One region of the Shewanella sp. AC34-MNA-CIBAN-0136 genome, then DNA from elsewhere that is predicted to be linked to it. Evidence: predicted binding sites of a transcription regulator. Region 1 holds the regulator's gene; the other holds the start of a gene.

What was found. Region 1 encodes MetJ, which represses methionine synthesis genes. Its sites were predicted from a motif close to TAGACGTCTAGACGTCTA; they were not measured.
Region 2: the regulator MetJ is predicted to act here: its motif matches at 9,836-9,853, upstream of serA (phosphoglycerate dehydrogenase).

The regions. Positions count from the first base shown of each region.
Region 1 is NZ_JBEOPJ010000010.1:83,504-100,484, reverse strand. It holds gene AAEY94_RS11805 (DUF1097 domain-containing protein) at 247-738, shown strand; gene AAEY94_RS11800 (hypothetical protein) at 1,038-1,244, opposite strand; gene AAEY94_RS11795 (bifunctional aspartate kinase/homoserine dehydrogenase II) at 1,412-3,805, opposite strand; gene metB (cystathionine gamma-synthase) at 3,937-5,106, opposite strand; gene metJ (met regulon transcriptional regulator MetJ) at 5,315-5,629, shown strand; gene AAEY94_RS11780 (sulfite exporter TauE/SafE family protein) at 5,705-6,445, shown strand; gene AAEY94_RS11775 (c-type cytochrome) at 6,810-7,139, shown strand; gene AAEY94_RS11770 (DUF3373 domain-containing protein) at 7,288-9,000, shown strand; gene AAEY94_RS11765 (tetrathionate reductase family octaheme c-type cytochrome) at 9,063-10,457, shown strand; gene AAEY94_RS11760 (pseudouridine synthase) at 10,552-11,532, opposite strand; gene AAEY94_RS11755 (LON peptidase substrate-binding domain-containing protein) at 11,644-12,222, opposite strand; gene AAEY94_RS11750 (alpha/beta hydrolase) at 12,436-13,491, opposite strand; gene AAEY94_RS11745 (NanQ anomerase/TabA/YiaL family protein) at 13,597-14,058, shown strand; gene AAEY94_RS11740 (manganese-dependent inorganic pyrophosphatase) at 14,432-15,355, shown strand; gene AAEY94_RS11735 (DUF1850 domain-containing protein) at 15,454-15,858, opposite strand; gene AAEY94_RS11730 (TRAP transporter permease) at 15,858-16,981, opposite strand, start outside.
Region 2 is NZ_JBEOPJ010000002.1:186,466-203,446, forward strand. It holds gene putA (bifunctional proline dehydrogenase/L-glutamate gamma-semialdehyde dehydrogenase PutA) at 1-272, opposite strand, end outside; gene AAEY94_RS02540 (TIGR04211 family SH3 domain-containing protein) at 675-1,256, opposite strand; gene AAEY94_RS02545 (inorganic phosphate transporter) at 1,397-2,665, opposite strand; gene AAEY94_RS02550 (TIGR00153 family protein) at 2,691-3,371, opposite strand; gene AAEY94_RS02555 (CYTH domain-containing protein) at 3,608-5,092, shown strand; gene katB (catalase KatB) at 5,245-6,705, opposite strand; gene AAEY94_RS02565 (YgjV family protein) at 6,969-7,211, opposite strand; gene AAEY94_RS02570 (PaaI family thioesterase) at 7,432-7,869, opposite strand; gene AAEY94_RS02575 (helix-turn-helix transcriptional regulator) at 8,015-8,683, opposite strand; gene AAEY94_RS02580 (DUF2238 domain-containing protein) at 9,165-9,788, opposite strand; gene serA (phosphoglycerate dehydrogenase) at 9,981-11,210, shown strand; gene ygfZ (tRNA-modifying protein YgfZ) at 11,377-12,339, shown strand; gene AAEY94_RS02595 (ABC transporter ATP-binding protein) at 12,485-13,189, shown strand; gene AAEY94_RS02600 (ABC transporter permease) at 13,194-15,791, shown strand; gene AAEY94_RS02605 (lipocalin-like domain-containing protein) at 15,788-16,966, shown strand.

The DNA of each region.
Region 1 (16,981 bases):
TTTTAAAAAGTGCGCTAACACTTAGGTTCTAACAAAGTTAATAGCATTAGTGACTATATCTGGTGTTAATGTGCGGTAGACATGATGACTCTCTCACAATTATCGAGTGCATAACGTTTGGTTTTATTAGCAGTTGCTTTTATTTGCGAACTGGATCGACTTTTGTAAAACCTAACTGCCTAAATTTAGTTTATTGTGCTAAATTTAGAACTCACCGTTCTAATTTTAATCTTTTGTGAGGCAACCATGGCGCATCGTTGGCAAATTGCAATTTCTGCTGGTTTATTAGCAGCTGTTTGGGCTGGTCTTGCTGATGTATTTCATCTCGTGACATGGGTCGGCTTTCTGGGCTGCAGTACCTTTTTCGCTCAAACGGAAACTGGCGCTAAAGGCATGATGATGGCGATGATGACCAATCTTTCCGGTGTATTCTGGGGCTGGTTAATTATTGCAGGCAGCGGTGTTCTAGGTTCGCCAATGATCAGCTATGCATTAACAGGCATTGTCACCGCATTTATGTGCTTACAAGCCAGTAATAAAAACTTCGCCTTTATTCCCGGCACCTTTATCGGTTGTTGCATCACTTTTGCCTTAAATGCTGATCTAGCCGCTATCATTCCACCACTTATTATCGGCGCCGTACTCGGTTACAGCATGAGCCTACTCACAGGCCTATTAATAACGTTAACCGATAAAACAGCTGAATCATTAAAAGATGACGCAGTAGAAGAAGCCTAAGCACAGGCGACTTAGATTGTGTCGCCTTAAGAGTATTCGTTACCTGAGAATAAATAAAGATAACTAAAGACTGGGCCAATCTTTAAAGACTCGCAAAAATAGTATCCATAAACATCACTTCAAATTGGTCGAACTCTCGATCGGATATTCATATAATAAAAAGTTTAAGCCCTTCTATTATTGAGCTTTTTCAGCACTTAGAATAAGGACGCAGCTTTATGCTACCTATTCATTTTTATTATCTATTGTTCGTTTATGTCGAGGAGATGATTAAGCTTACATGGAACAGTCTCATTAGATTACTGATACCAAATGGTAATATTTAACGTCGCTGGCATAAATGACCCACCGCTTTGAGTTTGTTTAATTTCGGTGATTTCTATAGATGTTTGTGTGGATAACCATAAATTAATTTCGTCTTGTAAACCACAATCAGCTTGTTCTATCGGTTTCATCCAAAAGCTTAGTTTAGGTTTTAACACTTTAGTAAATACTTTGATTTTCATAATTATTTTGAACTCCATTTCAAGATGTGAACACTTGTCATCTAACATTTTAGTATTTATGCGTTGAGCGGTTTGCGGCAAATAAAGAAAAGAGCTGAATTTCAGCTCTCAAACATTCCCGAGATGACATAAAAAAAGACCATTAATAATGGTCTTTTTTAACAAAACTACTCTTGCAACAAGTCTTTGCAAATATGCACCAAATCCGACTGCACAGCCGCAGCAGTCACCTCACGCCCAGCCCCTGGACCGCGAATAATCAATGGATTACCTTGATAAAACGCACTGCGAATAACAAACACATTATCCCCTGGGGTTAAATTCGCATAAGGATGATTATTATCAACCCACTGCAAACCCACTTCAGCCTGTAACTTACCTTCGACTTTATCCAGCGAAGCCACATAACGTAGCACCTTGTTCTGTTCAGCTGCAGCGACATACTGCTGCAACAAATCATCGTCTAACTCACTGATGCGCGCTAAAAAATCTTCTAGTGACAACTCTGCTAAAGCTTGAGGCACTAATGAGTTAAGACTAATATCGTCTAGCTCTACCGCTAAACCTATCTCGCGAGCCAAGATTAACAACTTACGTTGCATATCGCGGCCAGATAAGTCATCGCGTGGATCCGGTTCAGTAATACCTAAACTGCGAGCATGCAGTACTAATTCTGAGAACGGCTTACTGCCATCATAATTTTCGAACAACCAACATAACGTGCCCGAGAAAATACCACCCACGGCTTCAATAGTGTCACCACTATTACGTAAGTCATTTAACGCATGTTGAATAGGTAAACCTGCGCCACAGCTGGCGTTATAGCGCCAAAATAAGCGGCGATTACTCAGCTGCTGCTTTAATTCACGATAAAATGGCAATGGCCCTGAGCCGGCTAATTTATTGGCACTTACCACATGAATACCACGGGCAAATAGCTCGGGATATTGTAAGGTTAAGGCGGCACTCGCACTGATATCTAAGGCGACAATTTCATCGCATGATAACTGCGCTAATTGATCAAACAGTTGATCATAATCCCATTCAATACCTTGCTGTTGATAATCTTGTTGCCATTGTTCAAGGTTAATTCCGTCGTTAGAAATTAACGCTTTTTTCGAACCAACTAAACCAACTAACTCAACAGAGGCTTCGAGTTCATGATCTAATGCTGGACTGGCGCGTTTAAACAAATCAATCCACGCCTCACCAATGTTACCCACTCCCAGCAATAACACTCCAATACGCATTCTTGGTCCAGCACAACGACGATGTACTTTTTGGGTCAATAAACTCACTTGAGCTTGCGGGACTAAAGTGACCAAACTTAATGCATCTTGATAAATCGGTTTGGCATCACGACTGAGTAGTCGGGCAAAACTGCGTCTAAAGTGATGAGCATCGGCACTGACTAATGCCACTAGGCCTAAGTCAGTTTGGGCACTCAATTCTTCAATCAAAAATTCACTGCTGTATTGAGTGAGCAAAGCTTGCACTTGTTTTTGGCTTTCAAGCGTTAACGCCAACTCAAACTTATGTTGTGCTAGCGACCAATAAGCTAACGGTGTGATACCTGCTTTTTCTAAAATAGCCAACAATGGTTCAATATCTGCGTTCATTTTAAAACTAAACAACACCACTTCATTTAAGTTAGTGACCACAGGCGCACTCGCTGATGAACTCAGTGGCGCGATTAAAGTAAAGTCAGTGTGTGAAGCATAGCTTGAGCGTACCGCTAAACTCACTTCAGTATTAAACAGTGGCTGTAAGGTACGAGAATGCAGTACAGGAGAGCCCAGGCGCGCTAGGCGATCGGCTTCTGCGAGTGACATACTCTTGAGTAATTTAGCATCATTAATTTTATTCGGGTCGGCGTTAAATACCCCTTCAACGTCGGTCCAAATGGTCACACGTTCAATGTCAGCTAAGCTGGCAATTAAGGTGGCACTAAAATCAGAACCATTGCGACCCAGCAATAAGGTATCGCCGTGGCGGTTAGCGCATATAAAGCCGGTGATCACTAAACGCTCTTGCGGGTGCAAGGCTAATAAGGCTTGTACCTTGTCACGAGACTCAGCCACTAAAATATTGGGTACGGCACCTTCATCGGCTACCAAAATAGAGCACGCATCGACATGAGTCGCAGCTACGCCCATTTCTCTTAACAAAGCGGCCATTAAGCGCGCCGACCAACGTTCACCAAAACTCACCACTTGGTTTAATTGGTAATCGTTACGTTGCTCTAAAGATAATAAGCTGACTAACTGAGATTTGTCGGTAGACAAACGTTCGCGTAAATCACGCGCTTGCTCGTTTGATAATAATTGTTCAATTAACGTCTGCTGGTAACTGATCAGAATTTGCAGCTCTTCTTGCCACAACTGACCGCTGTCACGCAGGCTCAATAATTTGTATAAGAAGTTAGTCGTTTTTCCGGCGGCGGATACCACAACTAAATCATCACTCTGACCATGCGTAAGTAGAATATGTGCAACACGGCGATAGCAATCTGCATCCGCTAAACTTGAACCACCAAACTTATGTAAATGACTTCGCGTCATTACTGACTCCTTAAACAACTACGACTTTTGTTGCGACTGCTAGACTTCTATTTTGAAACCAATAGTGTTGCAAGTGCATGTTTTGCTATTTTACCCAATTTGGTCGAAACCACAGCTAACTTAAACTCGAATTAAGCTGATTTTATCGCGGCAACAGCTGCTAGGCCTGCTTGAATATCGGCCAAGAGGTCATCTGCATCTTCAATACCGACAGATAGTCTCAATAAAGTCTCTTTAATACCAGCCTCTTGCCTTGCTTGTGGGTCCATTGCTCGATGGGTCATAGTGGCCGGAACGGCGACTAAACTTTCCACCCCGCCTAAACTTTCGGCAACACTAAACAACGACAGCGCCTTTAAAAATGCCACTACTTCCGCTTCGCCGCCGATTAACTCAAAACTTAACATAGCACCAAAGCCTTGTTGTTGTTTTGCCGCAATTTCGTGACCTGGATGGTCTTTTAAACCCGGATAATACACCTTGGCCACCACATCACTGGCGCTGAGTAACTCAACAATCTTTTGTGCATTACGTTGATGCTCACGAATTCGTACCGCTAAAGTACGTAAGCCTCGCAAGGTTAAATAACTGTCAAATGCTGAACCCGTAAGCCCAAGAGTATTTGACCACCAATGTAACAACTCACCCACTTGAGGATCTTTAGCCACTACAGCCCCACCGACCACATCGCTATGACCATTGATGTATTTGGTGGTTGAGTGAATCACAATGTCTGCACCTAATAATAATGGCTGCTGTAATATTGGTGATAAAAAGGTGTTATCGACTGTCACTAGCGCGCCAACGTCATGGCAAGCGATACTAATGGCATTAATGTCTACCACCCGCAATAAAGGATTCGATGGCGTTTCTAACCACACCATTTTCGGTTTTTGAGCTATCGCTTTGCTCAGCGCTTGCGCATCAGTTTGATCAACAACCAATAACTTAAATTGGCCTTTTTTGGCCAAATTAGTAAATAAGCGGTAACTGCCACCATAACAATCGTGCGGCACAACCAATAAATCCTCTGGGCCAAGTAAGCTAGTCACCAATGTAATCGCCGCCATGCCGGTACATGTCACCACGCCGGTAGCACCTTGCTCGAGTTTGGCGAGTGCGTCACCTAAAATACATCGAGTAGGATTACCCGAACGACTGTAATCAAACTCGCGCGGATTATTGTGGCCATCGAATGAATAATTGGTCGATAAATAAATCGGTGGCACGATAGCACCATGTTGTGTGTCTGTTTCAATACCTTGGCGAACGGCCAATGTGGCGTTTTGATGCTTAGTCATGGTAACTCCTAAAATTTCACAAACACACAAAGAGATGTCTAGACGTCCAAATTTACCTAAGAGATCCCCATCCGTCAACTTAAATAGACGTTTAGACGTCTAAACATCAAGAAATCTATTTGCAATCGGGATTAAATAGTAGCAATAATTTGACTAGAGATTGTAACGGTTTAAAATCTGCAGCGTATTTATCGTTAAGGGTAAGTTAATGACTGAGTGGAATGGCGAATATATCAGCCCATATGCCGAGCACGGCAAAAAAAATGAACAAGTAAAAAAAATTACGGTTTCTATCCCTTTAAAAGTATTAAAAGTACTGACGGATGAGCGGACGCGTCGCCAGATAAATAATCTGCGCCATGCAACTAACAGTGAACTGCTATGCGAAGCATTTTTGCATGCGTACACAGGTCAACCATTACCTTATGACGGTGATCTATCAAAAGATCAGCCTGATAGCATTCCAAGTGAAGCGAAAAAGTTAATGGATGATATGGGTATCGAGTGGGAAGAGCTCGAATAATTCACTGATTAGTCAATACCTCACAGACTTTGAAACGACCCTAATAAGAAGTCGTCATGTTTTTAAAGAGAACTTATGATGTCATTTATCGATCCAACGACCTTGATACTGGCATCGATTATCGTGTTTTTTGGCGCGCTAACCCAAAGCTTAATTGGCTTTGGGTTAGCCGTTGTTGCAAGCCCGCTGCTGTATATTGTTAATCCTCAATTAGTTCCTGTTCCTATTATTGTTATGGGCTTTGCCATTTCTGCAATGACCTTATTTAGAGAACGCGGTCATCTACAATTTAATGGTTTGCAATATGCCTTACTCGGGCGGATCCCTGGGGGGTTTTTAGGCGCTGGATTATTGCTGTTTGCCCCACAAGCCATACTAGGCTTAGTGATTGCAGGCATTGTGTTTATTGCTGTTATTCTTAGCATCTTTCGCTTTACCGCCCCTATTAATCGCCTCAGTTTATTTATCGCTGGGGTATTTTCAGGCATATTTGGCAATATCGCTGCTATCGGTGGTCCACCAATGGCCATTTTGCTTGCAGGCCAAGACCCAGGTCAGTTTAGAGCGGCATTATCTGCCTTTTTCGTGTTTAGCTCATTAATTGCCTTAGCTATTCTAACCATCGTCGGCTTAGTTGAAGTGAAGCATTTATGGCTATCACTGCTATTATTGCCTTCAGTCGTTGCTGGTTATCTTGTCTCAGGTAGATTAATTGGCCGCGTTGATAAAGATAAAACCCGCATAGTCACCTTAGTGTTATGTAGTATTAGTGCCACTGTGTTAGTGATTATGTCGACCAACACGTTAATGAGCTAATCAGCTAATCAGCTATTCTGTACCTGTAAACAAAACCAGCCATCAATGGGCTTGTTCGCTAATAATGATTAAAATCTTCCCCTTCTATTTATCAAGCAGTCTATTTCTCACCTAAAAACGCCATCAATAAGTATCAAAAAAACCACTTTTATCTCCTCTAGCAAAATCCTCATCTTGGCGCAATAGATCCACATCACACTAGTTCATTAGATTTCTTTCAATTAACTTTTTTTCAATTAGATTTTTCTCATGGATATGATCTACTTCAAATTAACACTACTCACTTTTAGGTAACATTGTTTACAGCAAATAAATAATTAAATGCTGTTAATGCACAACCCTAATAAGCCCGACAGAGGACAAAATGATGAACACTTACATTAAAGTTGGTATCGCAGTTGCTATGGCATTATCACTTGGCACCCAAGTGATGGCCGCAGATGGTGGTAATCCTAAAAAAGGTAAGCACCTGTACAAAAAAGAATGTAAAGCCTGCCACAGCGCTAACAGTGAAGGTCCTGAATTAACCCCAATGACCAAAACCATGAGCCAATGGGATCGTTTCTTTACTCGTGATAAGCACAAAGCTAAACCTGCCGTTTTTGAAGCCTTATCAGAAAAAGACATAAAAGATATTCAACAGTTTTTATATGACCACGCCGCCGATTCAGACCAACCAGCTACTTGCGGCTAAATCATCAATGCTGAGTATCTTTTCGTTCTAAACGAAACATCAGCCAATAAACCAAACGAAAAAACTGTGAGGCTTAGCCTCAGGGATCCTGACACAAAAAATTTGCCAAATTGACCTTGTTATTTGGCAAATAAAGGGGAGAAAGACCATGAGAACTCTCATCTCAATATTAGTGGCTAACGCGCTCTTTATGAGCGGCGCAAGCCTAGCAGCAGATACCGATGCACAAAAGATTGCCGATCTTAAACAACAACTGGCTACTATTAATGAAGATCTTGATTACTTAAATTCACGAGTTGACAAAACCGAGCGTCACACAGCCTTAGACAGAATAGCCATTACGGGTGATTTTAGAACCAAAGCACATTCATTACATTATCAAAACGTCACTTGGAACCCAGCCATGAACGTTAACTTTTCTGACTTTGGCGCTAAAGCCATGTCAGGAGTATTTGGCGATCCAAACAGTGCTACCTCACCGTTAGGCCAAATGATGATGGCAAACCCTGATTTAGCCAGCGCGTTTCAAAGCGGTATGCTGCAAGGCGTTATGCCAATGCTGTTGGGCCAAAAAACCCAACAGGACATTGATAACGATATATTTTACACCACGCGCTTACGCCTAAACATTGACGCTAAAGTGTGGGATAACGTCAGCTTTGCAGGACGTTTAACCATGTTTAAGAGCTGGGGAGACTCTGCTGGAGTTAAAGTATTCGACTCATGGAACTCATTCACCATGGACGGCACCAGTAGCGGTAGCACCAGTGGTGATGAGTTAAAAGTAGAGCGCGCCTATTTTAATTGGAAAGACATTAATGGTAGTGGCACTTACCTTTCTATTGGACGTCGCCCTTCAACGTACGGTCCACCAAATCATTATCGTGAAAATGAACTCAGAGGCGGCACGCCATCAGGTCACTTAGTCAATTTCAACTTCGATGGTCTTACCTTAGGTTACAACTTGGGTGATATCACCGGTATTGAAGGTCAAACAGTGCGTTTTTGCTATGGCCAAGGCTTTGAATCACAGTACGGCAATGGCGAATTGTTTGGTGACATCATCACTAAAGATACCCACCTCGGCGGGTTTAATATCGACGTGATTAATGACGGTAACCATTTCTTACAGTTCACTTTATTCGGTGCTAAAGATGTCAATGATGGCTTTACGGGCACCATGGCATTCCCTACTCAACTGGCGGGTATCTTTGCCCCAACCATGTATCAAGACATGCAAAAATTCGACAACTTTAACTTCGTCACCCGCGTACAACCAAGCGGTGTCATTGGTGATATGTACTTAGGTGGCCTAGGTTATGCCTATGAAACCGATGACGACCTGAAAATGTTTGCCTCATTAGGATGGACTCGTGCTGAACCCAACGGCAATGCTGGTTTGTTCGGTGGCATGTTAAGCGATGCAGTATTTGAAGCAGAGTTGAACAGCACTGGTACTGAAATCATTATGGTGCCAAAAGAAACCGTTGATAGCGACACCAAAGATGGTTACGGCATTTATGTGGGCATGCAAATTCCTGCACCATACGGCAAATTCGGTTTGGAATATAACTACGGTTCTAAATACTGGAGTCCCTTCACCCAAGCACAAGACGACCCAATCGGCAGTAAGTTAGCCACTCGTGGCCACGTTGCCGAAGCTTATTATATCTTTGATATTAATCCAAAAATGTTTATCAAGTTAGCCGGTTTGTATTACGACTATGAATATACCGGAAGTGGCTCACCAGTAGGTGCACCGATGAAGGTTGACGATGTGATTGCCGGTAGCGCGTACTCAATGTTGCCCGTTGTTGACACCGCCTATGACGTCAATGCCTCACTGACCGTTAACTTCTAACGCTAACTTAACCTTCTAACTTGGCCCCCCTGAGCACAAGCTCAGGGGTAAGGACAAATATCATGAAACTATTATCAGCACTGGCTGTATTACTGTTATTAAGCAGTAGCGCACAGGCTGCCTTTAACCATAAAGAGGCGCTGAAAGGGCCTTTTGCTAATGGCCCTGAAGTGACGACACAATGCTTAACCTGCCATAAAGAACATGCTGAAGAGTTTATGAAATCTTCACATTGGACTTGGGAGTTAGAGCAAAAACTACCTGACCGCACAGTGATGCGTGGTAAAAAAAACAGTATTAACAACTTTTGTGTATCGATATCGGGTAACGAACCGCGTTGTACCAGTTGTCATGCAGGTTATGGTTGGAAAGATTCTACATTCGACTTTAAAGACATGACCAAAGTCGATTGCTTAGTCTGTCACGACACCACGGGAACTTACATTAAAGATCCTGCGGGCGCAGGCGAGGCCTTAGCAAGAGTCAATTTAGCCAATGTTGCCCAAAATGTAGGTGCACCCGTGCGTGACAATTGCGGCAGTTGCCACTTTTACGGTGGCGGTGGTGATGCGGTTAAACACGGCGATTTAGACTCATCAATGTCTTATCCAGATAAAGCGACCGATGTCCACATGGATACCGATGGCAATGACTTCCAGTGTCAAACTTGTCACGTTACTGAAAATCATCAAATTACCGGTAACTCGATGGGCGTATCACCTGGTGGGGAAAACAAAATTGGTTGTGTAAATTGCCATGATGCTGCGCCTCATAAAAATGCAAAGCTTAATACCCACTCGGAAACGGTAGCATGTCAAACTTGTCATATACCATCATTTGCTAAAAATGAACCCACCAAAATGCGTTGGGATTGGTCACAGGCAGGTCAAGATCTTCCTGAAACAACAGACCAATACGGCAAGCACACCTTTATGAAAAAGAAAGGCAGCTTTATTTGGCAAAAAGACGTTAAACCACAATATGCCTGGTTTAATGGCCGCGCCGATGCGTATATGGCTGGCGATAAAATGGACCCCACTAAAACGGTTAAATTAGCTTATCCATTAGGTGATATTCGCGACCCTAAAGCTAAAATCTACCCATTTAAAGTGCACACGGGTAAGCAAATCTATGATGCTAAACTTAATATTCTGATAACCCCTAAAACGTACGGTGAAGGTGGCTACTGGGATAAGTTTGATTGGGACTTAGCAGCCAAATTAGGCATGGAAGCTAACCCAACCATGATAGAGAAAGGACTCAAATACAGTGGCCAGCATGGTTTTGTTGAAACTGAGATGTGGTGGCGCATCAACCACATGGTGTCACCAAAAGACAAGGCACTACAGTGTAATGACTGCCACAACAAAGGCGAGCGTTTGGATTGGAAAGCCCTTGGTTATGATGGCGACCCAATGAAAAATCGTAAAGGTATTAAACATACTAAAGCTGACTAATACTCAGATAAGCTCACTGCAACAGCAATAAGCTGATACAAAAAAACCGCTATCGATTTTATGATGGCGGTTTTTTTATTCGCTAAATAACCAACTAAAAATCCAAACCTTGGCACTGAAAATCTTGTTCAATAGCACTGATTGGATCGGTAAAGCGCAACCGTTTAGCCAATAATTGCAATGGTTTATCAAAGTTGTCCGGCCCTTTAGGTTGTAGCACTGGATAAAAGCGGTCATGTAAAATCGGCATGCCTAAACTTTGCATGTGTACACGTAATTGATGAGTTTTACCGGTAATCGGACTTAACTCAAACAAGCCAAAACCATCTTTTACCGCCACTAAACTGATTTCAGAATGACTATTCGCCTCGCCTTCAACCACCTGCATGGTAAAGCTTGGATTTGCCGCCACAATACGATTTTTAACCGTCCAATGAATAGGAAGCGTACAAGTATTATCGGCTAATTCACTCACCAACCTAGGTGTTAATTTAGCGATGGCCTGATAATCTTTAGTGATCTTGTCATCTAAGAATAGCTGATGATATGCATGGCGTGTTTGCGGATTGAGCGTCATTAACATCACCCCAGCCGTGTCTTTATCGAGCCTATGTGCTGGGGCGACCGTATCAATTTGAGTCGCGATACGTAATCGATGCACTAAACATTCATTGACGTAATTTCCGCCTGGGGTAACAGGTAAAAAATGCGGTTTATAAACCACAATGGTATCAAGATCTTGATACAACACCAGCTCAGCAAAAGGCACTTTCGTTTCGGCCAGCACTTCGCGGTAATAATACACTTTGGCAGTGGCTTGATAGACACTGTCTGCGGTAATTAACTCACCATTTTGCCAATGAACTTTGCCATCTTTGATCCGTTGCTGCCACACACTGGCATCGATTTGCTTAAAATGATCGACCAAAAACTCAACTACTGTGTGGTATTGCTTACCTGCTAATTCATTAGCACGCGGCAACACAATATACGAAGGTTGAGCGGCAATGGCAGCGCTTGGTGTTTGGGAAGAGGATTGAGGATGATCCGCAGTGTAGTTTGATGAATTAGGCATAAACAACTTGGCTATATAAAGATGAAGGTAAGGTTCAAACGAGAAGGTATCTTATCAGGCTAGGTTTAAAATGTATCTTGATTACTTGATACCGATAACACAATATTGCGCTTATACATCCACGTGAGATTTTAGTAATTGCAGCACAAAATCCATGGTTTTATGGCAATTAGGTTGTTCAACTAAAATCAGCTTATCACGGTTATACATAGGTAAAACCTCTAACCAACGCTGACTCACCCAAGCGGCATCTTCTAAATGTGTTTGTGAATACAATTCCAGTAAATCTGGATTCACTTGATAAAATTGTTCAAGTGCGGCGCTGATAATTTCAAACTCACCCGCAATGGGCTCATGGCACCAATTAGCGCAAGGGAGCGCACGAGCAATCCAACAACCATCTCGTTTTTGCGCCGCAGATAAAATTTTAAGACGCTGTGTTCCCTCAACAACGATGCTTAAAGAATCATCATCTAACTGGTTGAAATCAATAATATTGCATTGGGTTGCTGCAATATAACAAGGCAGTTCGCTATTCACTTTCAATGGCGCAAATGCTAAACCATAGTGACCTTTTAATACATCGGCAACCATGGCTAAATCACTCGGTGCCACAACTCGAATTTCAAGTCGTCCACCGGGTAATAGCACTGCATCTTGAATCAGTAATGCTACTTCTTTTGTTTGCATAACAGCCTCCTACACCATAGGTGAAGTTACTGAACCAAAGTCAAATCAATGAAACAAGTGTAGCAGTGGTTAATTATTCAACAACTTAAGCAGCATAATATAATGCTTACTACCGACATAACCACCCGTTTTCGCTACGCCCTACTCCAATAGACCTTAATCAATACGACTATCTTTCAAAAAAAGTACAAAAAACATTCAATTTATTGGATCTTATAAACGCTCAATACGATCCATAATAGTGCCGGAAGCGACAATCTCAGCAAACTCGTCAGCTAATACCTGGCTTTGTTGCACGCTTTGCTGCCAATAAGCAATTCGACTTTCAGTATCTAAATTTTTAAAGTCTTCACGGTCAGGAATTTTACTAAACGGTAAGCTTGCAATAAATTGCTTACTCGGTGCTAAAATTAATCCATTGTGATAATTCGCTTTCGCTTTACGCCACAACAAGGATTTATCAAACCAACCAGGGCTCATGTACGGATAAAAGTGCGGATACAAACTTAACCCTGTCGCTGCTGGTAATGGCATATCAAAATGATAATCGGTTATGCCTCCATCGTAATAATGGCCTTTTGGCGAGCCTTGCAGATCTTTTACCGGATCGAGCAATAGCGGGATAGATCCTGTCGCTAGTAATCCATGACGGATATTGTCTTGAGTTAACTCGACATGTTTGGTGGGCAAATCTTTCAAACGTCTAAAAGGTGATGCGGCGTCTTTATGACTTAAAATAACCCGCTCGAAGTGCCAGCCTAAGCTTTTTCGATTGATGACATTACTTACCGCTGCCATCGATAATCCCATCATTAAGCCAAATTTGGCATGAATGCGGTTTAAATGACGGGCACGGCAGGCCACCATATGATGACGAATTAACGGATTAGCAATAATATCAGCGCCTTGCTGTTCACCTAAAATGCCATCAACAATTTGCAATACTTGGGCACTGACTTGTTCACGCGTTGGCTTTTTTTCGTAATTCTGATGAATATAAAAATGTTCTAAACGTTCATAAGCCGCTAATGGATCTTGTTGCGCCATACAAGCTAAACGCCACGCACCCGACGATGCGCCCATAGTATAAAGAGGATCTTGGCGCCCCTGAAAAAACTCACTAAATAAATATTTATCTAAGCCTGCTATCGCCAGCCACTTAGGCCCGCCTGATGCAGCAAAGAGCTGAGTAAACAATGATTGATCTAAGCCATTCGCTTCTAGTTGTTCGTAAGCCGTTGGTCCAGCAAGTAAACGTAATGCAGGCAATGTACAATCCTTCTTATATTTGTAATGCTGTTATCTTTGTAAAACTGTATGCTTTAGCGCTAACACGCTAGCATATTTTTATGGTTCTTATCTTACGGAATTTTTATGATTGTTGATACTTTAGCAAATCGCCACCTATACACTCAACTTAGCCCGAGATTAGCCAAAGCATTAGCTCATCTCGCGGACACCGACTTTAGTCAGCTTGAAGTGGGCAACTATCCGCTTGAAGGCAAAGACATTTTCGTTATCGTCAATGACTATGAAACTAAGCCTAAAGAGATCGAACCCTTTGAAGTTCATCAACAGTATATTGATGTGCAGTATGTGGTTAGCGGTGAAGAAGAATTTGGCTATTTACCGTTAGCCAATCAAACGCCTTCTAAGCCTTATTTTGACAAGCATGACTATGCTGAATACGACTATGAATCTAACAAAGATGATGCGGCGTTTATTCCGCTAAAAGCCGGCATGTTTGCATTGTTTTTTCCTGGTGACATCCATATGCCGGGCACCAGCCCTACACCACAAAAAGTCCGCAAAGTGGTGATAAAGGTACGGGTATAACCTTAAAACATGACCAACGCTCAGTCCTACTACTGAGTTATGAGTAAGACATCGCTATTTGATAGAAGTCTGCTAAAGTTAATTCGAGCACAAGAAGCTCCTCGACAGAGCACTTGAGATAGTCTCAATAGAATACTGAAAAGATACTTCAATAGCGTTGTTATACCTAAGCTAAAGACAAATATGCACTTACCCTGTGTAAAATAGAAAAAGCCCCGAGACTCTCCGCTCGGGGCCTTTTTTTGTCAATTAAACACGCATATCATCATGGATAACACTCATGTGGTAAGTTGAACCGTTGAAGTGGTATTTTTTAATGCGATGAAGATCAATTCTTGTTAAAATCAGGGCAACTTTATAGGAGAGTCTTTCAATGGCAATGTATGTAGTGGGTCACAAGATCCCTGATTCAGATTCAATTTGTGGTGCTATAGCATTAGCATATTTAAAAAACCAAATCGATGAACCGGCAATTGCAGCCCGTTTAGGCGAGCTATCACCAGAAACCGCATTTATTTTAGAAAAATTTGGTTTTGAAGCACCAGAATATAAAACCAGTTACGCTGGTGAAGAAGTCTATATTGTTGACCATTCAGAAATTACTCAAGCGCCAGATGATATCGCTCAAGCGACTATCGTCGGTATTGTCGACCACCACAAATTAGGCGACTTAACCACTTCTACTCCGCTAGAATGTTGGATCCGTCCAGTAGGTTGCAGCAACACCGTCATTAAAATGATGTTCGATTTCTACCAGGTAGACATTCCAGCAAACATCGCTGGTATCATGATGTGCGCCATCTTAAGTGACACAGTTATTTTCAAATCTCCAACCTGTACCACTGCCGATATCCGTTGCGTTGAAGCGTTAGCTAAAATCGCCGGTGTAGAAGACTTTAAAGAACTCGGCATGGACATGTTTAAAGTAAAATCAGCAGTAGAAGGTACGCCAGCGCGTGACCTTGTTATGCGTGACTTTAAAGACTTCAACATGAACGGTAACCTAGTGGGTATTGGCCAATTAGAAGTTATCGATTTGTCTGTATTTGACGACATCAAAGCTGACCTAGAAGCAGATATTGCTAAATTGAAAATTGAAGGCAATCGTCACAGCGTATTATTGCTGCTAACCGATATCATGAAAGAAGGTTCAGAAATGTTAGTTGTTTCTGATTCAGCAGACTTAACTGAGCGCGCTTACGGTAAACCTACCGTTGATGGTCGCGTGTGGTTAGACGGCGTATTAAGCCGTAAAAAACAAGTTGTACCTGCACTGCAAGATGCCTTTGCAAAGTAACTCGTTGTAAACATCTCAAATAAAGAAAAAGCTGAATCAATTGATTCAGCTTTTTTTATGTCTAAATACATCTTATTGGCATGATTAACACACCAAACTCATACTGGTATATCACAACCCCATAGCTCAATGGAGGGCTGCTCAGTGGTAGGCTCACCCACCCAATAACTCATAGAATGGCATTGTTGCCCAGCCTGAGTCGATGACACACATAGCTGATAATCGCCTGCTTCTGGCGTGCGGCCCAACTTTAGCATTGGCAAAATAGGTAAATGCGGTTTGTAGTGCCAACTGCCATCTTTTAACACCGCATCGGCAGGGATTTCCATTCCTGCGCCACTGCCTTTTACCCTTGCTTGTTCTAAAATAAAACCTTCATTAGTTAATCGATAATCTTCGGCCCAACGAATTTTCTCAATTGTGTGAGTCCAAGACAATGTCATCTGTTCAGCAGGCACTTGAGCCCAAATCGTGCCTGCTAAACCCAAACATAGCCCTAGCATTATTCGCCCTGCGCTAAACGTTTTAGCTTACGTGCACGCCATACGTGGTGCAAAATAAACGCCAGTGCCAAACCAAAACCTAACTCATCACTCAGCGGTGTCGCCATAATCAAACAGCCACCAGCAATAAAGCCTAAAACACGTTCCCACCAATATAGGTTTTGTAATAAGTAGCCGGTAAATATCACGCCCCAAATACCAATAGCCACCGTCGCTTTAAGGACCACATAAACCGTTTCTAGCACACCACCACTTTGGAGCATTAACGCAGGGTCGTACACCGCCATAAACGGAATAATAAACCCAGCAATGGCAATGCGAATGGCCCATAAACTGATTTTTAAGCCTTTCTCTTTAGCGATTGGCGCCGCGGCGAAACACGCTAGGGCAACTGGCGGTGTAAGGTCTGCCATAATGCCAAAATAAAACACAAACATGTGCGACACAATTAACGGCACACCTAAATCCAGTAACGCTGGCGCGGCAATTGAGCTGGTAATAATGTAGTTAGGAATGGTCGGGATCCCCATACCTAATACCAAACACGTCACCATCGTCAGCACTAAAGACAAAAATAAGTTATCTTGGCCGACAGCCAGAATATAGCCGGCAAACGTTGAAGCAATACCGGTTAGTGACACAACACCAATAATCACGCCCACTAGCGCACAAGCAATACCTACAGGTACAGCATGGCGTGCACCTTCAACTAATGCATGCAAACATAATGTGAGAGTTTCTTTACCACCTTTAACAAACCAACAAACCACCACCAGCATGGCAATAACGCCAAACATAACCCCAATACCTAACTGGAAAAAGCCTGCGCATATCACCCCTAATGCTATCCAAAAAGCAAACCGCATAGCAGCTGATGATAGATTGAGAATTATGGCCGAACCTAAAATCACAATCGCAGTCAGTGCTAAGCCAACCATGCCGGAAAACAGCGGTGTACGACCGGAAAACAACAAACCAATCAAAATAAATAGTGGAATTAATAAGTACCAACGCAACTTAATTGCTGCCCACGGATCTGGACATTGGTCTTTAGGTAAACCAGATAAATTGGCGCGTTTAGCTTCTAAATGCACCATCCAGAACACCGAACAAAAATACAATA
Region 2 (16,981 bases), on a different contig from region 1:
TCTAAGCTGTATTGTTGCAAAAATGCATCAATACCAACCATCAGACCTTTTTTCTCAAACTGACGAACTTTGCTCACGAGCTCATGGGCACGACGAGTCACTTGCTCAATGTCTTGTTCAGACGAAGGCACAAGCTTAATTAATTCAGACAGGTATTGCTCTTCATCGACAATGTAGTTGTTGGTCACTGCAGTAAACAGTTCCTCAAGAGTGGCATTGTCATAGCGGCCGTCCAGTACTTCACTCGCTTTGAACATAGTATTCGCTTCCATCTAGGTCAGGTTAAGGATGGTTATTATCGTTGTTGAATGGACACTGTATTCACGAATATTTTATTTTGTATACAATGTACGATCTGATTTTCGGCGATTATACATTCAAAATGTGAACTTGGACACTCAAGTTGAAAACTTGCTAATAATTGTTTGATTTTGGTCACTGAAACAGACAGAAACAATGTGCTAGTTAATTAACATCACAACAACAATAAACGTTTAAGTTAATGTTAATTAGTAACTTTTTTAATAATTATACCAACATGGAATATGAATATATTTCATCAAGAAAAAGATTAAAAAAAAGGCCAACGTTTGAATAGTTGGCCTTTATACAATCAAATGAGAGACATTAGTCGTATCACTTTATCCGCGAAAATCTCATCGTTATTGGAGATGTTACATCCAACGGCTTTTCTTACGACGTTGTGGACGAGGTAAATACACCAATACAATACCAATCAACGCACCAATACCTGCAATTAACCCACCTTGCTGCCACATTTCATAACGTTGGTTATCCGCGGCTTGCTGTACTTTTGACTTAGCATCATCTCGTTCTTTAATCGCTTTGGTAAGAGCGGCTTTTAACTCAGACACCTTTTCGTTAGACAGTGTTAAAGATTCTTCAGTATTGTCAGTATTTTGCGTAATGTTATTTAATTGCTCATTAGCCTGTTTTAATTGTGCTTCCATTTCAGGAAAACGCTCACGAAAACTAGGCTGATCTGAAACTAAACTGGTTAATACCCAGCCTTCACGACCTTTATGATCAATGATTTGAGTAAAATCACCTTCGGTATTATCCAATAAAGTGATCGGCTGACCCGCTTCAACACTACCGATAATACGAAACTCTGTACCCGGTCCACCGTGGATATAGGTGAACACATCATCAGAAATAAATCGCGTTGGTGCTTGGGCTGCAAATACGCCACTTGGCGCAAGTAAAAATATAAGGATTGAAAGTACTCTTAACACGGTATTTATCCAAACTCAGAAAACTTATTGTCATGCTATTTATTAAATGCTCTGAATGCAAGAAGGAAGTCATATGACTTCCTTCTTAAATACATTCAGCGTTCACATTTCTGCTAATACTTCATTGCGTCTTAGTCAAATTAACTAAAGATGTTCTTGATAATGAAGAAGAACAAAATAGACAGTGCAGCACCGGCTGGCAGAGTAATAACCCAAGACACAACAATGTTACGTACTACACCAATATTAATTGCTGCAATACCACGCGCCATGCCCACACCCAACACAGCACCCACTAACGTTTGCGTTGTTGAAATAGGTAAACCAGTACCAGAAGCAATAACCACAGTCGATGCGGCAGCTAATTCAGCAGCAAAACCACGACTTGGGGTTAAATGCGTAATGTTTTTACCAATGGTTTGCATCACACGCTGTCCAAAAATGGCCAAGCCCATAACAATACCAACAGCACCAAGTGGTAAAATCCACCATGCTAGAACCGCTTTAGCACCAATAATACCGCCGCTTTCTACGACAGAAACCACAGCAGCTAAAGGACCAATCGCATTAGCAACGTCGTTTGAGCCATGGGCAAATGCCATACAACATGCAGTCACAACCATTAATATGGCAAATACTTTTTCAACATTCCCATACTGGGTTTTTAGATCGGCTTTATCGCTCATTTTTAAACGACTAATAGCAATTTTACCTGCAAGACCGACTACGGCTGCAACCACAGCTGCTAATGCATATGCTTCAACTGTTGAAAAGTTTATGCCTACATGTGATAAGCCTTTAGTAATGGTCACAAGTGACATCACAAAATCGGCCAATGCCATGTAGAAAGGCACATAACGCTTAGCACTTGCTAATGGATCATCGGTATTAAAAATCAGCTTTTGCACACTTTGGAAAATGATATAAGCAATAAAACCCGAAATAGCAGGTGTCACTACCCAAGAGCCTACAATACCGCCAACCTTACCCCATTCAACTGCATCTGCACTGACACCCACTGCGGCAAAGCCAACAATAGCGCCAATAATTGAATGCGTTGTCGAAACTGGCCAGCCTAACGCTGACGCTACAACTAACCAAATACCCGCAGCAAGTAATGAGGCAATCATGCCATATACCAACAATTCTGGGACATCAGTAAAGTAACTCGCGTCGATAATACCTTTACGAATTGTACTCGTGACTTCACCACCAGCTAAAAAAGCACCGGCGAATTCAAAGATCATTGCAATAATAATCGCTTGTTTAATGGTAATGGCATTAGAACCTACAGAGGTTCCCATTGCATTGGCTACGTCGTTTGCACCAATGCCCCATGCCATCAAAAATCCAAATGCAGCCGCTATCATAATGAGCATAGGGCCGTTGGTGACTAATACATCAACCATGTTGTTTCCTTGATAACCTTTGTGATTAGTTACGAGCTAGCATTAGCTCTAGGCGGGAACCGACACGCTCAGCAATATCTGCTAAACCTCCAACCCATTCGATAATTTTGTACGTGAACATCACATCAATCGGATTCAATTCAGATTCTAATGCATACAACTGACGACGCACTTGAATTTGTAAATCATCAGAATCTTCTTCGATAAGATCTAATTCATTAATCATTTTGGCAACTAACTCAACTTCACGACCACGGAAACCGGTTTCGAGTAAATCATCGAGTTCGTTAATAGCCCGTTTCGCAAGTGATACGGCATCTAAACAACGTTTTAGATAAGCACCAAAGGCATCTTGCATAGGCTGAGGAAGGACTAACTGACGGCCAATAATACGGCCAGAGATATCTTTTGCCTTGTTAGCGATTTTGTCCTGTTGAGTTAATAACTCAAGCAAGTCAGTTCGCTCAACAGGCATAAATAATCCACCAGGAAGAGTCAGGCGAATTTCACGTTTGAGTGAGTCCGCTTCTTTTTCAAGCAAACTAATTTGTTTGCGGATCTTTATCGCTTCATCCCAGTCGCCTGAGTTGGTTGCGTCAAAGAAAGGAACAAGAAGTGATGCACACTCATGTACTTTGTCGATATGTAGTTCTAAAGGCTTAAGAGGTGATTTTGCAAACACACCTAAAATAGAGTTTACTGGCATTGCCGTTTACCTATTTAATAAATTCCAGTTTGGAAAAAGCGGGCGCATGTTAACCCAAGCGTCCGCATAATGAAACTGTGTTTTTTAATTTCGTACGACAGTTTCTCTGTTATCGTTGCTCAGTATATATGATGCGAGCAATGCTATCCTAAGAGATTTTTATTACAACAATATGACATTATGAAGATAATGTGACGCATTAGTGAATATTTGATGACAAGGCAAACATAAAGTCAATGGACGCAGAAATAGAGTTAAAACTATTCATTCAATCACAACATCATGATTTGTTAAAAAAAATATTGAATGACTACCCTAATTCAAGCCCACAAGGGCAGAAAAAACTCACCAACGGATATTTCGATACCGACGACTTACAACTGCGTCGTTGGGATATGGGCTTACGCGTAAGAGGTTTTGACAATCAACTCGAACAGACCATAAAAACAGCAGGCAGGGTCGTAGGAGGGATCCATTCTCGTCCTGAATATAATGTCAGCATTGATCAAAAAACACCGATCTTGTCACGTTTCCCAAAAGAAATTTGGCCAGAGGGAAATGATCTCGACAAGGTGTCAACATCGCTAAAATGTATTTTTGAAACCAACTTTGAGCGTCAAACTTGGCATATATACCTTAATGATAGCCTTGTTGAGGTTGCACTAGATGTAGGTGAAATAATTGCTGATGATAAAGTTGACCCTATATGCGAACTCGAATTTGAATTACTCGCAGGAGAGACGTCTGCATTATTAATACTCGCAACAGAAGTCGCTAAGTCAGTACCATTTCGCTTAGGTAAAGCCAGTAAAGCTCAACGCGGTTATCAACTTGCAGGCAAATCAAAGCCGTTCACCATTAAGCATATTGATTATGTCTCATTACCAAAAAACAATAATATGCAGCAAGCCTTGAGCACATTATTAGAAACAGGTCTTGAGCGCTGGCAATTGATTGAGAATATATTAACGCTGCCAACTGGTGATGTTCATCAACAATCAGCCTTGTGGGGCGAATTACGCCGCTGTGTGCGCTTACTCAGGCTCACCTTAAATCAATTTGGTTTATTAGATCAGCACACCAGCCCATTATTCGATCATCTTGAGCAGGCTCTGGCATTTGTTAGCCCACTGCAAAGTTGTTGTTTATTATTACAAGACGATGCTAAACCACTTGCCAACATCAACAATAAAACCCTTGTGTGCCTACAACTAGAAAACTATATCGACTCAATGTCGATATCAACTCAATTAGGCTCAATATGGCAACATCCTGAGTATGGTCAATTACAATTGGCATTGGTCGATTTGCTATTAACCGCTGAAAGCGGCAAAAATGAAAGCCGTCATTATCCCGAATTAGGTTTATTTGCCAACCAGCTACAGCAAGCCTCATGGAAACGTATTGGAAAATCAATGCCGATAACCGCTGAAATGAACAGTATTGATTACCAACACGTTGCTGATGCTTTGGATGAAAGTATCTTAGTTGGGTTTGCTTATGGAGAAATGTATCCCGCTAAAAAGCGCGAGGCTTTTCGGGCACCATGGCAAGACTTAGCGTTAGGGATTAGTACGTTATCTGCATATAAAATATTAAGGCATTTGAGTGCACAGCATCAGCTTAATATTGAAGCTTGGTTAGACAATAAAGAAACCAGTTTATTGTTTGCCATGGAGCACTCGCGAAAAAGTGCCTTAAAAGTCCCTATTTACTGGTAAGCGTGCATATTCCCCATAATTGGTTACACGCCCACATGTATTAGTGATGAATAGTAAAACAGGAAGATAATGATTATCTTCCTGTTTTACTAAACAACTAATTTGTTAGCGTTAAGGCCTTAATCGTCGCTTATTCTTTGGCAAAATACAGGTTACTTTGCCAAAGCCTGCTTAACACGTCGACCGTAATCAACATCCGCTTTAGTAAAATGATCGACCATTTTTTGTTGCACATCTAATGTCGTTTGACTGAGTGTGCCCGCAATCGTTTCCACTAAACGATTTTTCTCTGCTTCACTAAAGATACGATAAAGATTACCCGCTTGGGTAAAGTCATCTTGGTTATAACGACTAAAACGGGCAGCCTCTCCTTCTAAACGTAACGGTGGTTCTTCAAAACTGGCATTTTCAGTGAGTGGTGCAACGCTGTTAGGACCATAATTAACACTGGCATCACCACCGGTTTGGCTACCTTGATAAGGACACTGTGTTCCTGCCATAGCACCAGCACGTTGATGATGGTTGGCTTTAGCGGCATGCGGACAGTTAACGGGTAATTGATTATAATTAGTCCCTATACGGTAGCGCTGTGCATCTGCATATGAAAACAAACGGGCTTGCAGCATTTTGTCTGGCGACGCCCCCACTCCTGGCACTAAGTTACTTGGTGCTAATGCCACTTGTTCAACTTCAGCAAAATAGTTTTGTGGTAAACGGTTTAGCTCAAGTTCACCCACTTCAATCAACGGATAATCACTGTGCGGCCATACTTTAGTCAAATCAAATGGATTAATGGCGTAAGTATTGGCATCAGCTTCTGGCATAATTTGCACATTCACAGTCCAACGCGGGAAGTTAGCATCATTAATTGCTGCCACCATGTCGCGTTGTGATGAATCAGGATCTATCCCTTTTAGTATATCTGCTTGTTCGCCGGTTAAATTTACCACGCCTTGCTGTGATTTAAAGTGGAACTTAACCCAAAAACGTTCACCCTTAGCATTCCAAAACGAGAACGTGTGCGAACCATAACCATGCATTTGTCTGTAGTTAGCCGGAATACCACGGTCTGACATTAATATGGTCACCTGATGCATCGACTCTGGATTGAGCGCCCAAAAGTCCCACATTGCTTGGGGATCTTTTAAATTAGTTTGTGGGTGACGTTTCTGAGTGTGAATAAAGTCAGGGAATTTAATACCGTCACGAATAAAGAATGTCGGGGTATTATTACCGACAATATCGTGGTTACCACGAGCAGTATAAAAACGTAGTCCAAAACCGCGTGGATCACGCTCTGCATCTGCTGACCCCATTTCTCCGCCTACCGTAGAGAAGCGCATAAATGTTTCAGTCTGCTTGCCGACACCATTAAAATGATCCGCTATGGTAAATTCACTTAAATCTTTAGTTAATGTAAACGTCCCATATACACCAGTCCCTTTAGCATGTACCACACGCTCAGGAATACGTTCACGGTTAAAATGAGCTAGCTTCTCTATTAAATGCCAATCTTGTAAAAGCAGTGGACCACGTTCACCAGCCGAGATTGAATTTTGATCATCTGCTACCGGGGCGCCATTTTGGCTGGTTAAATAATTACCTTGATTCATTTTTTTGCTCCTATGTGCGGTCTACTAACCACTGCTCAATTAAGTCATAAACTGTTGCCATGATGATTTTCCTCACTCAACTCATCATTCGATGGACACATAATAGAAGCACTTCATAATTACATAAAACGATTAAAATAGATTATTACAAACTAAAAAAACGATTATGAAATTTATTAAGGATAGGAAAAACAGATTAAAACTAAAATGCAGGCAATAAAAAAGCCAAACTGATTATTTGGCTTTATCGAGACACAATGTGACTATTCAGTGGGTGGAGTAGGCTCACGGTATAACTTCACTAAATAATAGAGATCAATTAATACAATAAAAAAGTTAACCAGCGCCACAGGGATCGCATCAATCGCGAGGCCATAAGCCACAAACAACCCTGCACCAATTAAGTTCCACCAGCGTAGTTTTTTAATGTCTGACATCATCAGCGAAATAGCCACAACGACAGAGGCTAAATATCCTACCCATTCCCAGATGTTAATACTGTCCATGGATTTTCCTTATATTAATATGCCTACACCAATGCAAGCGAGTAACAACATTAAGCTAACGTGAGTCAGTGAAAAAACGTTATTGCTTAACGCACTTATTGGCACACTTGATAGACTAAATAAGCAAAGCACCTTATAAAAAAAATACACTATTAACAAGGTTAAAACCTTGACCTATCGATGATTATAAGACCTATCGATTTATAGTATCTATAATAGCTTATCGCTCTACAACCGCTGCCGTCATTCGTGAAATACAACAAAGTTCACCCGCACTGTTACGAATAAGGACTTCCCAAACCGAACTGCGTTTACCTAAATGCACAGGTTTAGCCGTTGCCGTTAATTCACCATTACGTGATGCTTTCAAATGATTTGCGTTGATTTCTTGGCCAACACAATAATAACGGGTAAAGTCGACCACAAAGTTGGCGGCATAGCTGGCAACGGTTTCCGCTAGTGCGACGTTCGCACCACCATGAACAATCCCTAATGGATTATGTACGGCTGGATTAGCTGGCATAGTGGCAACCATATAATCGTCGCCGATTTCAGTAATTTTAATGCCCAATGTTTGCATTAAGGTGCCCTTTCCCTGCATCCCTGCATCTAAGCGAGCACAATCTTCTAAAGTGACAATGTTAAACCAAATACTCATTCTTAATATCCATCATTATTATTATTAGAAAACTCAGTGTACTGATTAGCTTACCTTTTTGAAAGAAAAACGCGATCAATAACATTAACCCATTAAAAAGGAGCCTAAGCTCCTTTTATAGTTATTCACTAAATCTATATGTACGTTAACTCACTAATTCGCAATGGCTTTGGTAGGTCTGTGCCCAACGCAATAACTCAACTCGGTTACGCGATTCCGTTTTACGGAAAATAGATGAGATATGCGCTTTTACAGTATGTTCACTAATACACAAACGCTGGGCAATTTCTTTATTACGCGCACCGCTAGAAACAAGCTGAATAATGGTTCTTTCTCGACTGGTTAATCTTTGGAGGATGGCCACGGTATCGGCAGGGATTTCAACGTTGGTATCGAGTTGCTGGACTAAACGTCTAAAAATCTTACTAATCAGTGGACGGTCGTACCACAATTCATCAGAAACCATTTTACGCAGACCCGTCAGCATTAAGTCCATGCGTTGATCACTGTATAACAAACCCCGTACGCCTAAGAGTAATGCTGACTCTTGATCAAGTGATCCACGTTCAACTTGGTACAATGCTACAGGGACATGCTCCACTAAACGCGATACCAGTAACGGGATGCCCTTACTGTCTAAGGCCGCACCTTTTTGTGAAACAAGATAAAAGTTGTTGGATTTTTTTTCTAACTCAAGCTCAGCCGCATGTTTTACAATTCGAGTTTTCAACCCGATAGATTCTGCCAAAATAGCTAAATGGCAAGGTGCTGCGATTTGGTGCAAAAACACCAACTCATCAATATTTGAACTCATCACTCTTCTCCCTGAAAAGTACATTATTGCTCAACATACCTTGAGCACATCCTGAGGCTATATACTATACGTAAATGAAATACGTTTACTAGCCTTCAAAACTAGGCTGAGCAGATAGTTTACTTTTTGTCGTTATATTAGAGCATGTTCTTTCTTCATTCGTTAATCGCGTTACGAGATAAATCGACTCACCAAAAAAGTGGCTATTAGGTTAAGTCGGTCATTATCAATCACGATTCTTATAATAAAAAACCTTCCTATACAGCAAGCATAGTAAAAATTTGTTAGTTGATATGACTATTATGTAAGTCTAAAGTATGAATAGTAAATTTGACTGACTTTGCGTAGACTTTATCACTAACCCAAGACTGATAAGCTCATACTTTCAATTCGCTCAACATCATCAATCTCTCATCAATGCTAGCAGCCAAATTTACTCATTTTATGACAAAATAAGCTAACTAAATAAGTTAAGTGAGCCTTATGATAAAGACTGCTGGTTAAGCGCCATTTTGGTCGCTATTTGTTTATTATGAAGAGACGATAACAACAGTAAGCCACATACCCCACCAATTAATGCTAGAAACATGTCAGATTGAGTATCCCAAACATATCCTTGAGTGCCTAAAAATGCCTCGGCATTTTCACCGGTAGCAATGGCAACCCACCATTCAACTAATTCGTAAAAAGCTGAAAACGCCAACACAAAACATACTGCTAAAAACTGACACCAAGCACCTATTTGCATGACATGTTTACGAATAAATATTTCGCGAGCTAATATTACCGGAATAAAACCCTGAGCAAAATGGCCGACTTTATCGTAATTATTGCGCTCGCCGCCCATCACTTGCGCTAGCCAGTCAAATAACGGCACTTCAGCATAGGTATAACGTGCACCGACAAATAACACACAGCAATGCACTAAAATAAGTGCATAAGCTAACGTAGTCAGAGGAAAGCTTTTACGACTAAAAAATAAAATAGGTAATGCGATTAACGCAGGTATAGCTTCTAACCACCAAGTGAACATATCTTTAGGTGCGCTAACTGACCACAACAGTACTAATAGATAAATCCCTATCCATATAACCTTACTCTTCATCTTAATTCTCTCCATGAGATATTGTTCTCAAATTAGAATATAAACTTTAGCCATCTAGCCCTCTACAAGCGCTTAAAAAAGTGCTACTTTGATAATGCGCCGGAAGTCCGCATTTATATCATAACTATTAGTATAAGCATTAGTATAACCATTAGCTTAAGCACCATTTAATGATAAGAGGGTACCCATATCATGGCGAAACACTCGCTTGACAAGGATAAGATCAAAATCCTGCTGTTGGAGGGCGTCCACCAAACTGCGGTCGATGTACTAGAACGTGCAGGTTATACCAACATTGAATACCATAAAGCCTCGTTAGGCGAAGAGGCTTTGATTGCATCAATTAAAGATGCTCACTTTGTTGGATTACGCTCCCGCACCCAGCTTACTGCGGAAGTATTGCACCGTGCAGAAAAGTTGGTTGCGATTGGTTGTTTTTGTATTGGCACCAACCAAGTCGATTTAGCCACGGCCGAGAAACTGGGTATTCCTGTTTTCAACGCCCCTTTCTCCAACACCCGCAGTGTTGCTGAATTGGTGATTGGTGAAATCATCATGCTGATGCGTGGCATTCCACAGCGCAATGCCATGTCACATCGTGGCGGTTGGTTGAAGAGTGCTAATGGCAGTGTTGAAGTCCGTGGTAAAACCTTAGGTGTGATTGGTTATGGCCATATTGGTACTCAACTGGGTATTTTGGCTGAAACCTTGGGCATGAGAGTGATTTTCTTTGATATTGAAGATAAGTTACCGTTAGGCAATGCCTCTCAAGTTCACTCTATGGACAAGTTATTGGCCCAAGCAGACGTTGTTAGCCTGCATGTACCAGAAACACCGCAAACTAAAGACATGTTCGCTAAAGCTGAATTTGCTCAAATGCGTCAAGGCAGTTTCTTTATCAATGCCTCTCGCGGAACTGTTGTTGATATCGAAGACTTAGCCGATGCCCTGAAGTCAGAACATCTTGCGGGTGCTGCGATTGACGTATTCCCGGTAGAACCTAAGTCGAATGATGATGAATTCATCTCTCCACTGCGTGGCTTAGACAATGTATTACTCACACCGCATATTGGTGGTAGTACTGCTGAAGCACAGGAAAATATCGGCGTAGAAGTGGCTGGCAAACTGGTGAAATACTCAGATAACGGTTCTACACTGTCTGCGGTCAATTTCCCTGAAGTGTCTTTAGCGCAACATAGCGGTACCTCACGCTTATTGCACATTCATCAAAACCGTCCTGGTGTATTGATTAAAATTAACCAAGCGTTTTCTGAAAAAGGCATTAACATTGCTGCTCAGTACTTACAAACCACTGCTGAAATTGGTTACGTGGTAATGGAAGTCGATTCTGATCAAGCAGAAGAAGCATTGGTTGAATTAAAATCTATTGAAGGCACTATCCGTGCGCGGGTATTGTTTTAAACTGACTTTTATAAGCAATTAACTTGAGTTAATTGTCTTCCTAAAAAAGCTACCTTGTGCACAAGGTAGCTTTTTTATTGGCTTTAAAACCATAGCCCCCTGTTGAGCATTCTATTAATCCGTTACACTCCAACCATACCGTCTTATTCACACGTTAGGGATAGTTATGACCATTTCAGTAAACCAACCAGATTGGGATTTTATCGCCACGTCTCCTGAATTAATGTTATCAAGTTTGACGCATATGGGGTTAATCGAAATCACTGGTGAGCAAGGGCGCAGTTTCATTCATGGCCAAGTCACCACAGATATTACCTCCCTTGGCACAAACGAGTGGAAATGGGGTGCTCATTGCGACCCTAAAGGTAAAATGCTCGCCAGTTTCCGTGGGTTTTCAATCGGCGATAGCTTATTCATGTTACTGCCAAAAAGTACTTTAAGCTTGGATTTACCTCAGTTACAAAAATACGCTGTATTCAGTAAAGCCGAACTCGCCGATGTCAGCAATGATTATCAAATAATGGGTATTGCTGGCCCAAAAGCACAAGCCTTTGCAACTGAACATTTTGGCGATGTATCGCAACCACTTAACCTTGTTGAGCAAGGTGTGATTATTCGTGATGGTGAACGTTTTATTGCCATTATTAACAATGCAGCAGCACAAAACATTATCAGCCAATCGGGACAAACATTGTTTGCTGCAAGTGCATGGCAAGCATTGGAAATTAAAGCCGGTTATCCAAACATAGATGCCGCTCATTCCGGCCAGTACGTTGCGCAAATGTGCAACCTGCAAGCCATTAATGGCATTAGCTTTACCAAAGGCTGTTACATGGGCCAGGAAACCATTGCCAGGATGAAATATCGCGGTGGCAATAAACGTGCATTGTATATTTTGTCTGGTACTACCAAGCAAACCATCAGCACTGACACTCAATTAGAAATTGCCCTTGAAGGCGGCTTCCGTCGTGGTGGCAATATCATTGAATGCGTCCAATATGGTGACAAGGTACTGCTTACCGCGGTGTTGCCAAATGATACCGAAAACAACGCTCAACTTCGTATTACCGGAGATGAAAGCTCACAGCTAACTATTATCGAGTTGCCATATTCTTTAGCAGATGCTTAATTAATTGATGTTGTATCTTCATTAAGCGAGCCATTGGCTCGCTTTTTTATTTTTTGAACATTAATGATCTATATCACGTATATTATTGATAATATTACTCTGTTTATTCAGAACTTCAATTAAGCTAATTCGTTATGGAGCGACTATGACTACTATCGTCACCTTAGAAAATATTAGTAAAGGGTTCCGCGATGGCGAGTCATTTCATTCGGTGCTTAATCACGTCAACCTGACTTTGCAGCAAGGTCAAACTATCGCATTAACCGGGCCTAGCGGCAGCGGTAAAAGTACCTTACTGAATATCATTGGTGGCTTTGAAACCATAGACAACGGTGACATGTTAATCCGTCAGGCTGATAACATGCGATCGGTGACAAAGTGGCAAGATAAGCAATGGAGCCAATATCGACGTCAGTCGCTCGGGGTTATATTCCAACAATTTAACTTACTCACACCATTAAATGTGCGCGACAACATTCAATTTTCACTGGCGCTAAATCAGTTAGCATGGAGCCCTTGGTGTGATGAACTTTGCCACCAGCTAGGATTAACGCCATTGTTAGACCGCAACGTTGAAAACTTATCCGGTGGACAACAACAGCGAGTGGCTATCGCGCGGGCATTAGCTCACAAACCACAACTCATATTAGCCGACGAACCGACAGGTAATCTTGATCAACACGCCGGATTACAAGTCATGCAACTACTTACCGAACTCGCTCAACAAGCCAACTGTTGTATTTTAATGGTGACTCACAGCGAACAATGTGCCGCATTTATGCAGCATCGCTGGCACGTCGAAAATCAACAGATTGTGATTAACCCTGCTGACATAACATTGCAAGGGTAAGCCAATGACAACTAACTCTTCATCATACTTATTCTCAATTAAGCGCTTAAGGTTATGCTTGCACCTGTTTGCCAGCCATTATCGTCATGCCCCCCTGCAAGCCAGTGCTATTTTACTGGGCATCATGCTCGCGGTAACGTTACTGATTGGCGTATACGCCACCAACGAAAACGCCAAACAAAGCTATGGCAATGTATCCGAACTAATGAGCCAACAAGCTCGCTTATCGATTAGCCACCGTACAGAAAGCAGTATTGATGAGGCAGTTTATTTTGCATTAGCCAATGCAGGATTCAATACCATTGCCAGCATTGAAGGCATCGCAACCGATGAACAAGGCCGATTATGGCGGGTTAATAGTAGTGATGTAGTTGCCGCTATGACCAGCAACATGCAACAGCAAAAATCAGGTGCTAGCTCATCGATAACAGCGACGCATATTCCGCTAGCAGAATTACTGGCAGGCAAACCCAAAGTGCTAATGTCGGCAAGCCAGCGCGAACGTATGAATAAAGTGACCAATAACACTGACCGCATAATACTGAACGACACGGCTGTTGAACTCGTTGCCATTGATGATTCGTGGGGGCTTGGTTCGGCAATTTTGGCCGATATCTCACTCGCTCAACCCTTGCTGAATATGCAGGGTAAGTTAAGTTACGTTGCCGTATTTGATTCACCCTCTTCAAATGCAAATATCTCAGCCGCAAACGAATCAGAAACAGATGAGCAACTGATAGCTCGATTAACGAACACCCTAACCCAAGCAGGTATTGATACCAGTAAGCTAAATTTCACCACCCAAACGAGTGAAGGCGAATCGCTTACCGCCCTCACTGCCAGCTTTCATCTTAATCTTGATGCCATGAGCATGTTGGCCTTTGTTGTCGGCTTATTTATTGCCTACAACGGGGTTCGTTATAGCTTAATGAAGCGTCAAAAATTGCTGGTGCAAATCATGCAGCAAGGGCTCGATAGGCGCACCATCATGCTTGCCCTAAGCATTGAAATAGTCTGTTTAGTGTTTATTGGCTGTGTATTAGGTTTTATTGTCGGACTGCAATTATCGCAATGGCTACAACCTATGGTCGCCATCACTCTTGAACAGCTTTATGGCGCCAAATTATTACCCGGAAACTGGCAATGGCAATGGTTTGCACAAGCACTCATATTAACCTTGTCAGCGGCATTTGCTGCTTGTATTCCCATGCTGATAAACCTGATTAACACCCCACTTGCGCAAGGGGCTCAAAAACAACCACAAAGCCAACAATTCGGCATTATTCATTGGCGACAATTTATCATCGCAGCATTGCTAATCTTAGTGTGTACTATCGCCTTCGCCTTTACCGAACAGTATCGCCATAGCCTAGTATTACTGGGTATTCTCTCGGTTGCGATTCCGTTATTGTTACCTCAATTTTTACATTGGGGAGTTAACTTACTCAGTCCATTTATGCCTAAAGGACTGTGGCAATACGTGATTGCCGAAACCAAAGAGATTATTGCTCCTCTCGCGCTTGCGATGATGGCAATGCTGCTAGCTTTGTGTGCCAATATTGCCATGAACACCTTAGTGGGCAGTTTTGAAATCACCTTAAAAAAATGGCTCGATGCCCGTTTGCATGCAGACTTATACATTAGACCCAATCCAAACCAAATCGATACATTAACGATATTATTGGAACAAGATCCCAAGGTTGAAGCGATTTATGAGCAATGGACTGTCGACAGCAACCTTAATCGAATTGAAACGCCGCAAACACAGGTTGCTATCCACCTTGTCAGTCGTGACCATTTGTCTTTAACCGAAACAACTGTATTTAAAACCACAGCCGATGACTTTTGGACAACATTCACAGCAGGTGAAAGCCTGATGATAAGTGAACCATTATCGATAAAATACCAACTCAATATAGGCGATAAAGTTCAGCTATCGCAACTTGGTCAAGCTAGCTTGAACATTGGCGGAATTTATTACGATTACGGTAATCCCCAAGGCGAAGCGATTATTACTCAGTCCTTATGGCAGCAATCTCAATTACCCGCCAAACCCATTAGCCTAGCCGTGTCTTATCAAGGTGATATTACTCCACTACAAGACAATATTAGCCAGCAAATCAATCTGTCTTCTGCTTACATGTACAGCCAGCAGCGAATTAAGACTGAAGCGATTAACATATTTAATAAAACATTCTCAATCACTGTAGTGCTTAATAGCTTAACCTTACTCGTAGCTGCCATTGGCTTATTCAGTGCCTGTATGATGCTAACGCAAGCGAGGCAAGCACCATTAGCCCGCTTGTATGCTCTAGGTGTTAGTCGTAATCAATTACGGATGATGGTGTTAGTGCAAATGCTATTTATCGTGTTATTAACCTGCTTGGTCGCGTTACCGACAGGCGCGTTACTGGGTTATTTATTAATTCATAAAGTCACGTTACAAGCATTTGGCTGGAGCATCGCCATGGTGTGGGATTGGGCGGCATATGCTCAAGTGGTGATCATTGCTGTAGTCAGTTGTTTACTTGCAGTGTGTTTACCTTTGTATTGGCAAACCAGAAAACCCTTGATATCCAGCTTGCAACAGGAAGCACTATGACCTCTTTCACTTTCAAGAGCGTACTCAACGTCGCGTTCAAAACTGTTAGCTACAGAGTGCAGAAGCAATGGTTGATGGTCATTGTCTTTCCTCTTAGCGCATTGCTAGTGGCTTGCTCTCCTCAGCAAAATGTTGCAGTAAAACAGTCTACCATTAGCAGTATGTCGTCAGCTTCTGCTGAAGGTTATAGCGAAGTAATTCAAGGTAAAACCTTACTCTTTCCGCAAGACCACTTAGCTCACGATGACTTTAAAATTGAGTGGTGGTATTTAACCGCAAACTTGACCACCGCTGCAGGTGAAGATGTAGGCGTGCAATGGACTCAATTTCGTATCGGAATGACACCACCAGTAAGCCCTCAAGCGACAACAACGAATAATTGGGTGACCAATCAGCTTTACATGGCACATGCCGCGGTAACCACAAATACTGAACATTTAATGGCCGAAAAATGGTCACGAGGCCACCCACAACTTGCAAGCGTTAAACCACAACCATTTGAAGTACATTTACAAAACTGGCAATGGTTAAGTCAGTCTGACAGTCTGTTTCCGGCCACATTAAATGTCGCTAGTGATAAGTTTAGTTATCAATTACAGCTAAACAGTCAGCAACCTCTGCAATTACAAGGCGATAAAGGTTATAGCAGCAAAAGTGCAGACCAAAGCGTGGCATCTTATTATTACAGCCAACCCTTTATTGATGTAACGGGTCTAGTTACCCGTCATGGTGTTACTGAAAAAGTCAGCGGTAAAGCTTGGCTTGACCGCGAATGGAGTTCACAATTTTTAACCAAGGCCCAGCAAGGTTGGGATTGGTTTTCACTGCGTTTAGACGACAACTCAACGTTAATGGCATTTAGACTGCGCGGCGAAAATGACCAAGCACATTTTTACAGTGCTAGAAGGATGTTCGCTGATGGTAGTGGTCACAATATTAATAGCCGAGACAACCCTAATGATATCGATATGCAACCCACTCAGTGGCAACAAACGGCATTAGGCAATCATCCTATTGCATGGCGAATTAACATTAACAGTGAAGCCATCGACGTCACAACTCAAGCCGTTAACCCCAACAGCGACATGCCAGTATCAACCTCATATTGGGAAGGCCCCATTACGATTAAAGGCAGCCACCAAGGTCAAGGTTATATGGAACTTACGGGTTACTAGGCTTGTTTACCATTC